One region of the Metapseudomonas lalkuanensis genome, then DNA from elsewhere that is predicted to be linked to it. Evidence: predicted binding sites of a transcription regulator. Region 1 holds the regulator's gene; the other holds the start of a gene.
What was found. Region 1 encodes FliA, which starts transcription of late flagellar genes. Its sites were predicted from a motif close to CTAAAGTTTNNNNNNNNNNNGCCGNTAA; they were not measured.

Region 1 (4,627 bases):
GCTGATCGATACCGCTGGTCTGCCAATCAACGATCCGGCCCTGACCATGCAGCTCGAAGCGCTGGCCAGCCGGGCGATAAACGCGAAGAATTACCTGGTGATGGCGGCTACCAGCCAGAGCCAGGTGCTCAAGGCGGCCTATCACAGCTACAAGCGTTGCGGCCTGGTCGGTTGCATCATTACCAAGGCGGACGAAGCGGCCAGCCTGGGTGAGGTTTTGGGACTGGCTATCGGCCAGCATCTCCCGGTAGCCTATCTGGCCGACGGCCCGCGAATCCCGGATGATCTGCAGGTTCCCCGCAGCCACCAGCTGGTGAGCCGTGCGGTCAGCCTGCAGGCTCCGGAAGACCCGAGTGAAGAAGCCATGGCCGACCTGTTCGCCGGGCTCTATCAGAATCCGGCGCGGCGCGCCGGTTGAAGAATTTGTAAGCCGCCCAGAGGGGCGGTGCTGGACAGCCAAATGGCCCAGTCGACCTAAGGCAAGGTATTTGAAATGGGTAGTATGCATCCCGTACAGGTGATCGCGGTGACCGGCGGCAAGGGTGGCGTCGGCAAGACCAACGTGTCGGTGAACCTCTCGCTGGCATTGGCCGATCTCGGACGCCGCGTCATGTTGTTGGACGCCGACCTGGGACTCGCCAACGTCGACGTCCTGCTCGGCCTCACCGCCAAGCGCACACTGGCTGATGTGATCAATGGCGAATGCGACCTGCGCGACGTGCTGTTGCAGGGGCCGGGGGGCATCCGCATCGTCCCCGCCGCCTCCGGCACCCAGAGCATGGTGCAGCTTTCGCCCATGCAGCACGCCGGCCTGATCCAGGCATTCAGCGAAATCAGCGACAACCTCGACGTACTGGTGATCGACACCGCCGCCGGCATTGGCGATTCGGTGGTCAGCTTCGTCCGTGCGGCCCAGGAAGTGATAGTGGTCGTCTGCGATGAACCCACGTCGATCACCGACGCGTACGCACTGATCAAACTGCTCAACCGCGACTACGGCATGAGCCGCTTCCGCGTGCTGGCCAACATGGCCCACAGCCCGCAGGAAGGGCGCAACCTGTTCGCCAAGCTGACCAAGGTCACCGACCGTTTCCTCGACGTCGCCCTGCAGTACGTGGGCGCCGTTCCGTACGACGAGTCGGTGCGCAAGGCCGTGCAGAAGCAGCGCGCGGTCTATGAAGCCTTCCCGCGTTCGAAGTGCTCGCTGGCCTTCAAGGCCATCGCGCAGAAGGTCGATAGCTGGCCGCTGCCGGCCAATCCGCGGGGCCACCTGGAGTTCTTCGTCGAGCGGCTGGTCAAGCAGCCCTCCGCGGAAACCCCTGTATGACACCCGCCACTGGACTGCGTATGTACGGCAAGGCTCAGGCAAGGGATTCGCAACATCAGTTGATCGAGCGCTATGCCCCCCTGGTCAAGCGCATCGCCTATCACCTGCTCGCGCGCCTGCCAGCCAGCGTACAGGTGGAAGACCTGATGCAGTCCGGGATGATCGGCTTGCTCGAAGCTTCGAAGAAATACGACGGCAGCAAGGGCGCCAGCTTCGAAACCTACGCCGGTATCCGCATTCGCGGAGCCATGCTCGATGAAGTCCGCAAGGGCGACTGGGCGCCGCGTTCGGTGCACCGCAATACCCGCATGGTGAGCGAGGCCATCCGCACCATCGAGGCGAGAACAGGACGCGACGCTAAAGATCAGGAAGTTGCTGCCGAACTTGGATTGAGTCTCGAAGACTACTACGGCATTCTGAGCGACACCTTGGGCAGCCGCCTGTTCAGCTTCGACGACCTGTTGCAGGAAGGCGAGCAGGGCGGTCTGCGCGAGGACGCCGGTGTCACCCAATTTTCACCTTCCCATGATCTGGAAGACGAACGCTTCCAGGCCGCGCTGGCCGATGCCATCGCGAACCTGCCCGAGCGTGAGCGCCTGGTACTGGCGCTGTATTACGACGAAGAACTGAACTTGAAGGAAATCGGTGAAGTGCTGGGGGTCAGCGAATCGCGGGTCAGCCAGTTGCATAGCCAGTGCGCGGCACGCTTGCGCGCACGGCTTGGCGAATGGCGAGCACGCTGAACGGCACACCGCTTCCAGATTTGAACGGCGCACCCGGCAAGAGGGGCGTTTGAGACTGTACGGAGGTCGACTTGGACAAGAACATGAAAATCCTCATCGTTGACGATTTCTCGACGATGAGACGCATCATCAAGAACCTCTTGCGCGACTTGGGTTTCACCAATACCGCCGAAGCCGACGACGGCACCACGGCCCTGCCGATGCTGCACAGCGGCAACTTCGATTTCCTCGTGACCGACTGGAACATGCCCGGAATGACCGGCATCGACCTGCTGCGCGCCGTGCGTGCCGACGAGCGCCTGAAGCACCTGCCGGTCCTGATGGTGACTGCCGAGGCCAAGCGCGACCAGATCATCGAGGCCGCCCAGGCCGGCGTGAACGGCTATGTGGTCAAGCCTTTCACTGCCCAGGTGCTGAAAGAAAAAATCGAGAAGATCTTCGAGCGGGTCAACGGCTGAATGTCAGCCGCGGGGGCACCATGGACCAGAATGAACACCTGCTGGGAGACTTCGAGTCGACCCTGAAAGACCGTGCGCGGGAACTGGTGGAAAGTCTCGAGAAAGGCAACTTCACCGACGCCGTGCAACTCATCCACGAACTCAATCACGTCCGTGATCGCGGCCTCTACCAGGAAGTCGGCAAGCTCACCCGTGAGCTGCACAACGCCATCGTCAACTTCCAGATCGACCCGCATCTGCCCCACGCCCAGGAAATGTCGCAGATCGCGGACGCGACCGATCGCCTTTCCTACGTGGTGCACATGACCGAGAAGGCCGCCAACCGCACCATGGACCTGGTGGAGGAAAGCGCGCCGCTGCTCAACGGCCTGAGCGACGAAGCCCAGCAGCTGGGCGCGGAGTGGGGCCGCTTCATGCGCCGGGAAATCGGCGCGGACGGGTTCCGCGACCTGGCTCGCCGCATCGAGCAGTTCCTTGCCCGCAGCCAGCGCGATACCGATGCCCTGTCGAGCAAGCTCAACGACATCCTGCTGGCGCAGGACTACCAGGACCTTACCGGCCAGGTGATCAAGCGCGTGACCCAACTGGTCACCGAGGTGGAGAGCAACCTCGTCAAGCTGGTGCTGATGGCCAGCCAGGTGGATCGCTACGCCGGCATCGAGCACGACCACGCCGCGCTACGTGCAGAGCTGGAACAAGAAAAAAATCCTTCCAGGGGTGAAGGTCCGCAGATCCATGCCGATATACGTGAGGACGTAGTGTCCGGACAGGACGACGTCGACGATCTGCTATCCAGCCTAGGCTTTTAGGGAGCGCTCATATGAGCTTCGACGCCGATGAAGAAATCCTCCAGGACTTCCTGGTAGAGGCCGGCGAGATTCTGGAGCAACTGTCCGAGCAGCTGGTCGAGCTGGAAAGCCGCCCTGACGACATGGACCTGCTCAACGCGATTTTCCGTGGCTTCCACACCGTGAAAGGTGGTGCCGGTTTTCTCCAGCTCAATGCGCTGGTGGAGTGCTGCCACATCGCCGAGAACGTCTTCGACATCCTGCGCAAGGGCGAGCGCCGCGTGGATGCCGAACTGATGGACGTGGTGCTGCAGGCCCTGGACACGGTCAATGAGATGTTCAGCGAGGTGCGCGAGCGCAGCGAGCCGACGCCCGCCACGCCGGAGCTGCTGGCTGCCCTGGCGCGCCTGGCCGAACCGGCCGGCGCCGAGCCTGCACCCGTCGCTGCGGCGCCGGCGGCCCCCGCGCCTGTCGAAGCACCGGCTCCCGTCGAAGCAACCGCCGACATCACCGACAGCGAGTTCGAGCAGCTGCTCGACGCGCTGGGTGACAGCGCCGGCAAGGCCGCCGAACCGGTCGCCGCTGCCGCTGATGAAATCACCGACGACGAGTTCGAAGCGCTGCTCGACCAGTTGCACGGCAAAGGCAAGTTCGCCGGTGCCGCGGAGCCGGAAGCCGCTGTCGCTGCCCATGCGTCCGCCCCGGTGTCGGCGCTGGCCACTGCCGGTGCGGGTAACGATATCTCCGATGACGAATTCGAAGACCTGCTCGACCAGTTGCACGGCAAGGGCAAGTTCAACGGTGCCGTGGAAGCGGCCGCCAATACCCCGGCTGCGCCCGTGGCTCCCACCCCCCCGGCCGTTCCCGCTGCCGGTGGCGAACACATCACCGACGACGAATTCGAAGCGCTGCTCGACCAGTTGCATGGCAAGGGCAAGTTCAGCAGTGCCAGCGAGGAGCCGGTGCCCGCGCCTGCCGTGAGCCGTCCGGCTCCCGCACCTGCGCCCAAGCCGGCGGCCAAGGCAGAACCCGCCCCCGTACCGCGCCAGGCTGCAGCGCCCGCTGCCGGTAACGGCGCGGCCGGCCCAGCCGTGGCCAGCGAGGCGGAAACCACCGTGCGGGTGGATACCGCGCGCCTGGACGAGATCATGAACATGGTCGGCGAGCTGGTGCTGGTGCGTAACCGTCTGGTGCGCCTGGGCGCCAACAGCGGCGATGAGTCCATGGCCAAGGCCGTGTCCAACCTGGACGTGGTCACCGCCGACCTGCAGACCGCGGTGATGAAGACGCGGATGCAGCCGATCAAGAAAG
Region 2 (4,627 bases), 410 kb from region 1:
CTGGACGACGATTTCCCCACCAAGCTGATCCATACCGTGCGCGGCATGGGCTACGTGCTGGAGGCGCGCGAAGGCTGATGCACGGACTCTCCCTCACCGCCCGCCTGGGCCTGCTGTTCGCCGCCTGCACCGCCGCCGTCTCGCTGATCGCCGGGGTGCTGTTCAGCCGCGCCAGCGAAGCGCACTTCATCGAACTCGACCAGCAACTGCTGGAAACCCGCCTGGATGCCTTCCGCGCCCTGGTCAGCGGCGTCGACAGCCCCGCCACCCTGGCGCCTCGGCTGGAAGCCCTGCAAGCCGAACTGCGCCTGCACCCGGATCTCACCCTGCGACTGGAAGGCCGCAATGGCAGTTACTGGTTCAACAGTGCTGACGGCCTTCGCGCACCGGCTCGCGAAGGGCTCCATGACTGGCAGCAAGATGGCATCGACTACCGGGTGCTGAGCGCGCCACTGCGACCCGAAGACCCGGATTCGCCACGACTGGCACTGGCCCTGGACATCACCCATCACCAGCACTTTCTCGAACGCATGCAGCGGCTGATCTGGCTTACCGTGGGGCTCTCCGCCCTGGCCACCGCCCTGCTCGGCGCCTGGGCCGCACGTAGCGGCCTGCGCCCCCTGCACCGCATGGCCGAGGTGGCCGCCGGGGTTTCCGCCAGCTCCCTGACCACCCGCCTGGCCGACGATCAGGTCCCTCAGGAGCTGGTGGAACTGGTACGCGCCTTCAACGCGATGCTGGGCAGGCTGGACGATGCCTTCCAGCGGCTTTCCGCCTTCTCCGCCGACATCGCCCACGAGTTGCGCACGCCGCTGTCGAACCTGCTGACCCAGACCCAGGTGATCCTCAGCCAGGATCGCGGCAAGGACGAATATCGCGAAGCCCTCCACTCCAACCTGGAAGAGCTCCAGCGACTGGCCCAGATGGTCGGCGACATGCTGTTCCTGGCCAAGGCAGAGCACGGCCTGCTGGCGACCCGTCGCGAGCCCCTGGCGCTGGGAGCCGAACTGGACACCCTGCTGGACTACTTCAGCCCCCTGGCCGAGGACCGCCAGGTGACCATGAGCCGCAGTGGCGATGCCCGGCTCAGGGCCGACCGGAACATGCTGCGCCGTGCGCTTTCCAATCTGCTGGACAATGCCCTGCGCTTCACCCCGGAAGGCGGGCGCATCGAACTGAACCTGGCCAGCGATGCCCACGGCCTCAGCCTCACCGTGGCCAACAGCGGTCCGGAAGTACCCGCGGAACTGCTGCCGCGACTCTTCGACCGCTTCTACCGTGCCGACCCCGCGCGCCGCGAGGGTCGCGAGCATGCCGGCCTGGGCCTGGCCATCACCCGCTCCATCGTGCGCGCCCATGGCGGAGAAATCCGCTGCGAATCCGCCAACGGCTGGACGCGCTTCATCCTCGAATTCCCCACCCCCTGAAACGCAGAAGGCGCACCACCTGGTGCGCCTTCTCGACTCTACGAACGACTCAACCCTGTGCGGTGGACCAGTCGATCATGCCGAACTGCCAGGTGGCCAGGATCAGCAGGCCGAAGCCGATGCGATACCAGGCGAAGGCCGCGTAGCTGTGGCTGCCGATGAACTTCAGCAGGCTGCGGACAGCGATCATGGCGAACAGGAACGACACTACGGAGCCCAGGGCGAACACCGGCAGGTCGCTCGGCTGGAACAGGTCGCGGTACTTGTAGCCCGAGTAGACCGCGGCACCGACCATGGTGGGCATGGCGAGGAAGAAGGAAAACTCGGTGGCGGCCTTGCGCGAGAGGCCGAACAGCAGGCCGCCGATGATGGTGGCGCCGGAGCGCGAAGTACCCGGCACCAGCGCCAGGCATTGGGCACAGCCAACTTTCAGAGCGTGCTTCCAGGTCATTTCGTCGACGGTTTCGGCCTGCACCTGGTGCTGGCGCTGTTCCGCCCAGAGGATGACCACACCGCCAACCACCAGGGCGGACGCCACGGTGATGGGGTTGAACAGGTAGTGGTGGATCAGGTCGGAGAAGGCCACACCGAGGATCACCGCCGGGAAGAACGCCACCATCAGGTTGACAGTGAAACGCCGGGCACTGCGCTGGGTCGGCAGGCCGATGACGACATCGAGGATCTTGCGCCGGTATTCCCAGACCACCGCGAGGATGGCCGCCAGCTGGATGATGATGTTGAAGGCAATCGCCCGCTCACCGGTGAAGCCCAGCAGGTCCGCGACCACGATCTGGTGGCCGGTGCTGGAGATCGGCAGGAACTCCGTCAGGCCCTCGACAACCCCCAGAATGATGGCCTGCAAGGCCGTCCACAAATCCATCGAAACTCTCCCCCGAGGCGCACTCTTCTGGCGGCCTTTTCGTTACGAATATGCAGGTAACTGGCGCCGTGAGCGTGCCGTTCGGCGATGAGACCGGGCACCGGCGGCCAGGTTCCGGGGACGAACGAGCCTTCAGCTTTGCCCCGAAGCGCCGAAATGCTAACAGAGAGCCATCTGGAAATCGCGGCTAAAGGCTGATTGAAAACGTCCGGCCGGCCTGCTCTGCTTCCGGCACGTGGTCAATAACAAGAAACCAGGAGTTCCCGCCCCATGCACAGCTTGCGCAACCTGCCGATCAGCCGCCGTCTCTGGCTGATCCTGATAGTCGCGGTATTCATGCTGGTCACCCTCGGCGTACTGATGCTGCAGCAGATCTACAACGACCTCTACACGGGCAAGGAGCAAAAGACGCGCCACGTGGTCGAGACCGCTGCCGGCGTGCTGCAGTACTACCAGGCCCAGGAATCCGCAGGCACCCTGACCCGCGAAGAGGCGCAGAAGCAGGCCATGCAGGCCGTGCGTGCGCTGCGCTACGACAAGGGCGACTACTTCTGGATCAACGACCTGACCCCACGCATGGTCATGCATCCGACCAACGCCAAGCTGGAGGGACAGGACCTCTCCGGCTACAAGGACCCTGACGGCAAAGCGCTGTTCAACGAGATGGTGCGCGTGGCCAAGACCAACGGCGCGGGCCTGGTCGCCTACCGCTGGCCCAAGCCGGGCGCCAGCGACCCGGTACCCAAGGTGTCCTACGTCCAGCTGTTCGCCCCCTGGGGCTGGGTGATCGGCTCGGGCATCTACATCGACGACATGCAGGCCGAGTTCCGCGCCCAGGCCATTCGCGCGTCAGCAGTCGGATTGGCCATCGCCATCGTCATGGCCTTGCTGGTCATCCTCATCGCCCGCAGCATCACCCGGCCGCTGGACGAGGTGGTGTCCGCGATGGCCAGCATCGCCAGCGGCGAAGGCGACCTCACCAGCAACCTGGACACCCAAGGTCGCGATGAGATCACTGCCCTGGGCAGCCATTTCAATGCCTTCACCGGCAAGCTGCGCGGCGTGATCCGCCAGTCCCTGGATGCCGCCAATGCCCTCGACCAGGCCGCCAGCAACCTGGACGGCATCGCCAGCCAGGGTCTGCGCCAGAGCGAGCAGCAATCCCTGCAGATGGAGCAGGTGGCCACCGCCATCAACGAGGTCACCTACGGCGTGCAGGATGTGGCGAAGAACGCCGAGCATGCCGCCAGCGAAGTGCGCCACGCCGAAGAGCAGGCACGCCAGGGCCACGACAACATCGACAGCAGCCTGCGGCAGATCGACCAGCTCTCCGCCACCATCACCAAGGCGGTGGAAGTGATCCAGACGCTGGCCCAGGAAAGTGCCCAGATCGGCAGCGTGCTGGAGGTGATCCGCTCCATCGCTGAGCAGACCAATCTGCTGGCACTCAACGCTGCCATCGAAGCCGCCCGGGCCGGCGAACAGGGGCGCGGCTTTGCGGTGGTGGCCGATGAAGTCCGCCTGCTGGCCCAGCGCACGCAGAAGTCCACGGCGGAAATCCAGACGATGATCGAGCGCCTGCAGCAGAACTCCGAGGCGGCGGTCCAGGTCATCGACGAAAGCAGCCGGGCGTCCCGCGCCACGGTGGACCAGGCCAGCCAGGCCGGTGAGAGCCTGGCGCAGATCGCCCAGGCGCTGCGTAACCTCACCAGCCTCAACGCTTCCATCGCCAGCGCCACCCTGCAGCAATCCCACGTGGTGGAAGACATCAACCAGAACGTCACCCAGGCCGCCGGTCTGGCCCACAACAGCGCCAGTGCCGCGGAACAGACCACCGGGGCCAGCCAGCGCCTCGGGCAATTGGCCGAGCAGTTGAATCACTTGCTGGGCCAGTTCCGCGTGTAGCCACAACCCAGCCGAAACCGGAGGGAGCCGCTACAATCGGCGGCTTTCATCTTTGGAATCGGCAAGGTGTCCCCTCTAGAACTCGTCGCCGCCAGCCTGGGCGTGCTGGCCGTCTGGCTCACCGTCAGGCAGAACGCCTGGTGCTGGCCCATCGGCCTGGTAATGGTGCTGATGTATAGCTGGATCTTCCTCGAAGTGAAGCTGTACTCGGACATGCTCCTGCAACTGGTCTTTGCCGGCCTGCAGCTGTACGGCTGGCGACAATGGACCCGGGGCGGCGCCCGGCACGACGGCCGCCAGATCAGCCGCCTGGGCGTGCAACCGCTGGGACTTGGCCTGCTGGCGGGCGCCCTCGGCAGCCTTGGACTGGGCTACGCCATGGCGACCTGGACCGATGCCGCCGCGCCCTGGTGGG

Region 2: the regulator FliA is predicted to act here: its motif matches at 2,438-2,465, upstream of FXN65_RS10390 (methyl-accepting chemotaxis protein).

The regions. Positions count from the first base shown of each region.
Region 1 is NZ_CP043311.1:1,795,785-1,800,411, forward strand. It holds gene flhF (flagellar biosynthesis protein FlhF) at 1-418, shown strand, start outside; gene fleN (flagellar synthesis regulator FleN) at 494-1,327, shown strand; gene fliA (RNA polymerase sigma factor FliA) at 1,324-2,070, shown strand; gene FXN65_RS08475 (chemotaxis response regulator CheY) at 2,154-2,528, shown strand; gene FXN65_RS08480 (protein phosphatase CheZ) at 2,549-3,337, shown strand; gene FXN65_RS08485 (chemotaxis protein CheA) at 3,349-4,627, shown strand, end outside.
Region 2 is NZ_CP043311.1:2,209,277-2,213,903, reverse strand. It holds gene FXN65_RS10405 (heavy metal response regulator transcription factor) at 1-78, shown strand, start outside; gene FXN65_RS10400 (heavy metal sensor histidine kinase) at 78-1,427, shown strand; gene FXN65_RS10395 (undecaprenyl-diphosphate phosphatase) at 1,477-2,307, opposite strand; gene FXN65_RS10390 (methyl-accepting chemotaxis protein) at 2,578-4,212, shown strand; gene pnuC (nicotinamide riboside transporter PnuC) at 4,279-4,627, shown strand, end outside.